2 regions of the Streptomyces coerulescens genome follow, and region 1 is predicted to be linked to the other one. Evidence: riboswitches for the same ligand, from Rfam matches in the RefSeq annotation. Region 1 holds a riboswitch; the other holds the start of a gene.
The links. Region 1 has a riboswitch for glycine ahead of gcvT (glycine cleavage system aminomethyltransferase GcvT). Riboswitches for the same ligand answer to the same signal wherever they lie in the genome.
Positions count from the first base shown of each region.

Region 1 (2,194 bases):
CCTGCTGTGAACCACGTCTGTGGCTCAAAAGGCTAGCCGGTGTCCGCCCCCGTCAGGTCTGCGGGAGGTCAGCCCGCGAATCCGATCCGGCGCAGTACGTCCGCCGCGTCCCGGTCGATCAGCACCGCCGAACCGCAGCCCTGCGGCAGATCGCCCTTCGCCGCCGAGCGCAGCAGCCTGGAGGCCGCTCTGCGGTGCCGCAGGAAGGCGTACCGCGAGACGCCCCGGCCGCGCTCGCGCTGGCCCTCCAGGGCGGTGCCCGGCGTCACGTCGAGCAGCAGCAGATGCAGGGTGCCGCCCCGGCGGCGGGCCTCGCGGGCCAGCCAGCCGCGCACCCAGGCCTGGGTGCCGCAGTCGTGCACGACGACGCCCTCGCCGCTGCGCACCGCGCGCCGCAGCCCGGCGTAGTGCGCGAGGCGGACCAGGGGGCGGTAGACGGCGTAGGGGAGGAAGCCGGGCATCCGGGCGTCCCAGCGGTCCCGGGTGTCCTGGGAGTCGATACGCAGGCCCTTCACCGTCCGCTGCATCAGCGTCGACTTGCCGCTGCCGGGCAGACCGGTGATCACGACGAGGTCCTTGGGGCCGAAGAGCAGCGCGTGCGGGCTGTGGCCGGAGCGTTCGCGCAGATCGCGGACCACGGGCGCGGGGCACACGACGTGCGCTTCGACACCGGGTGCCGCGGGCTGCTTGGGCAGCGCGATGCCCGTGGTCGTGGCGTACGCCGTGGTGCGGTTCACCGTCATCGTCCTCCTCCGGGGTCCAGGAGTCCCCATCCCCACTGAGCGTAAAGAGAAGGTAATAGAGGATCTCCTCCTTTTCGTTCGCTTCCTGCCACAAGCCGGTTACAGAGATGGCCTGCCCCCGACGGGGTCCGGCATGCAATGATGGCGGCGCCAACTGCATACCGGCCGTTTGAATCCGCGCGGGAGAGTCCCCAGCAGCAGTGCATCGCTGGGGCGCCGAAGGAGCAAGTCCCTCCCTTGAATCTCTCAGGCCCCGTTACCGCGCGGGCGAGGCACATCTGAAAAGCGGGTCGCTGCGTGTAGCGGCCCCACCCAAGGTGCAAGCCGTGATCACCGTCTTCGGGATCATGGCGAACCTCTCAGGTTCCGATGACAGATGGGGAGGAACGACCTCGCCTGTCATGCCTTGGGAGACAAACGTCCGATGAGCAGCACCGCCCCCTCTGAGAAGCGCCGTACCGCGCTCGATGCCCTGCATCGCTCGCTCGGCGCGACGATGACCGACTTCGCCGGCTGGGACATGCCCCTGCGCTACGCCTCCGAGCGCGACGAGCACAACGCCGTACGCACCAAGGCCGGCCTGTTCGACCTCTCGCACATGGGCGAGATCACCGTGACCGGCGCGGACGCGGCCGCTCTGCTGAACCACGCCCTCGTCGGCAACATCGCCTCCGTCGGCGTCGGCCGCGCCCGCTACACCATGATCTGCCAGGCCGACGGCGGCATCCTCGACGACCTGATCGTCTACCGCCTCGCCGAGACCGAGTACATGGTCGTCGCCAACGCCTCCAACGCCCAGGTCGTGCTCGACGCCCTGGTGGAACGATCCGCCGGCTTCGACGCCGAGGTCCGCGACGACCGCGACGCCTACGCGCTGCTGGCCGTCCAGGGCCCCGAGTCCCCCGGCATCCTGAAGTCCCTGACCGACGCCGACCTCGACGGCCTGAAGTACTACGCCGGTCTGCCCGGCACCGTCGCCGGCGTGCCCGCGCTCATCGCCCGCACGGGCTACACCGGCGAGGACGGCTTCGAGCTGTTCGTGAAGCCGGAGCACGCCGTGGAGCTGTGGCAGGCGCTCACCAAGGCCGGTGAGGGCGTCGGGCTGGTCCCCTGCGGGCTGTCCTGCCGGGACACGCTGCGCCTGGAGGCCGGCATGCCCCTGTACGGCCACGAGCTGACCACCTCCCTCACCCCCTTCGACGCCGGGCTCGGCCGGGTGGTGAAGTTCGAGAAGGAGGGCGACTTCGTCGGGCGCGAGGCGCTGGCCGAGGCCGCCGAGCGCGCCTCGCAGAACCCGCCGCGCGTGCTGGTCGGCCTGATCGCCGAGGGGCGTCGCGTCCCGCGCGCCGGGTACCCGGTCGTCGCCGGCGGCGAGGTCATCGGCGAGGTCACCTCCGGTGCACCCTCCCCCACCCTGGGCAAGCCCGTCGCCATGGCGTACGTCGACGCGG
Region 1 is NZ_JBHSKM010000012.1:349,653-351,846, forward strand. Features, by position in the region: gene ACFPQ9_RS21085 (AAA family ATPase) at 69-743, opposite strand; glycine riboswitch at 914-1,015, shown strand; glycine riboswitch at 1,016-1,129, shown strand; gene gcvT (glycine cleavage system aminomethyltransferase GcvT) at 1,168-2,194, shown strand, end outside.

Region 2 (2,194 bases), on a different contig from region 1:
AGAAGTCGGGGGACCAGGGGGCTCTGAGGGCTCCGTGGTCGGTGGGGATGGTGCGGCTGCGCTGCCTGGATAGGAGGGTGTGGCTGAGGGGGTCGGCCGGTGGGACGTCCGTGCCGGAGTCGGCAGGGCTTGGAGGTCGGCTTTCGTCGTCCTCGTCGCTCTCGTCGGCGGGAAGGGGCGGAAGGCGGCCCGTTCGGGCTGGTCAGGGGTGCGGGGTCGTGGGGTCGTTGTTGTTGGGCGGCTCCGTGGGGGCCAGGTTGCCGAAGTCCCGGTCGGGGGGTGGGGGCGGGGCCGTTACATCAAGGCCGTAGTGGTGGTAGAGCTGGAGCTCCTGTTCGGGGGACAGATGGCGGCCCACTCCGAAGTCGGGGGCGTCCTTGATCAGGGCACGGTCGAAGGGGATGTGGAGGCTGCCCTCCACCAGCTCGCTGGGCTCCAGGGGGACGAAGGCGTCCCGGGAGAACAGGCCGGTGCGTATCGCCGCCCATTCCGGTACCCCGGTCGCGTCGTCGAGGTAGACCTCGTCGATGGTGCCGATCTTGGTGCCGTTGCGGTCGAAGGCCTTGCGGCCGATCAGATTGCGCGGATCGATGTCGGTCTGCACGGGCCCTCCACTTGGTCACAACTCATCCGTAAGCACTACGAAAAGGCAGATTGGTGAGAGCGGCCACTCGAAGGTCCGTGCGTCGACCTCGCTGGTAGGCTTCATAGCGGCTGCTGACCCCGTGCGGGAGAGTCCTCCGGACACCATCGGAGGCGCCGAAGGAGCAAATCCTCCCCGGAATCTCTCAGGCACACGTACCGCACGGACGAGGTCACTCTGGAAAGCAGGGCGGGTGTCGACGGCTTCCGCTCTCACCGACGGTGAAAGCCGACGGCCTTCGGGCGGTCCGGTGAAGCTCTCAGGTTGAGATGACAGAGGGGGAGGCCGTTCGGGTACCCGCGCCGTGGTGCCCCTCGAAGGTCGTGTCAGACCAGGAGGCCTCCGCAAATGACCGCCCATCGCATTCCGCTCTCCGAGCTCGAACAGGGAATCCCCTTCGAGCAGCGTCATATCGGCCCTGATCATGAGGCCCGGGCCAAGATGCTCGCCCAGGTCGGGTACGGCTCCCTCGACGAGCTCACCGCCGCCGCGGTGCCGGACGTGATCAAGAACGCCGACTCGCTGGATCTGCCGGGTGCCCGCACCGAGGCCGAGGTGCTGGCCGAGCTGCGTTCCCTCGCCGACCGCAACCAGGTGCTGGACTCGATGATCGGGCTCGGGTACTACGGGACCTTCACCCCGCCGGTCATCCTGCGGAATGTCATGGAGAACCCCGCCTGGTACACGGCCTACACGCCGTACCAGCCCGAGATCTCCCAGGGGCGTCTCGAGGCCCTGCTGAACTTCCAGACCATGGTCGCCGAGCTCGCCGGGCTGCCGACCTCCGGTGCCTCGCTGCTCGACGAGGGGACGGCCGCCGCCGAGGCCATGGCCCTGTCCCGGCGCATGGGCAAGAACAAGAAGGGGCTGTTCCTGGTCGACGCGGACGTGCTTCCGCAGACCATCGCCGTGATCGAGACCCGCGCCGAGCCGACGGGCGTGGAGGTCGTCGTCGCCGACCTCTCGGACGGCATTCCGGCCGAGATCGCCGCGCGCGAGATCACCGGCGTGCTCCTGCAGTACCCGGGCGCCTCCGGTGTCGTACGGGACATCAAGCCGGTCATCGACCAGGCGCACGAGCTCGGTGCCCTCGTCACCGTCGCCGCCGACCTGCTCGCGCTCACGCTGCTGAAGTCGCCGGGCGAGCTAGGGGCGGACATCGCGGTCGGTACGACACAGCGGTTCGGTGTGCCGATGGGCTTCGGCGGACCGCATGCCGGCTACATGGCCGTCCACGAGAAGTTCGCGCGCAGCCTGCCGGGGCGGCTCGTGGGCGTGTCCGTGGACGCCGACGGGAACAAGGCCTACCGGCTGGCGCTGCAGACGCGTGAGCAGCACATCCGGCGGGAGAAGGCCACCAGCAACATCTGTACGGCTCAGGTGCTCCTCGCCGTCATGGCCGGCATGTACGCCGTCTACCACGGTCCCGAGGGGCTGCGGAGCATCGCGCGGCGGACCCACCGCTACGCCTCGATCCTCGCCGCGGGGCTCAAGGCCGGCGGTATCGAGGTCGTGCACGGCTCCTACTTCGACACCCTGACCGTGCGGGTG
Region 2 is NZ_JBHSKM010000024.1:10,253-12,446, forward strand. Features, by position in the region: gene ACFPQ9_RS29500 (DNA polymerase IV) at 1-73, shown strand, start outside; gene ACFPQ9_RS29505 (PRC-barrel domain-containing protein) at 203-604, opposite strand; glycine riboswitch at 719-814, shown strand; gene gcvP (aminomethyl-transferring glycine dehydrogenase) at 992-2,194, shown strand, end outside.
Region 2: linked by a shared signal. The riboswitch ahead of gcvP (aminomethyl-transferring glycine dehydrogenase) and the one ahead of gcvT (glycine cleavage system aminomethyltransferase GcvT) in region 1 are both predicted to bind glycine.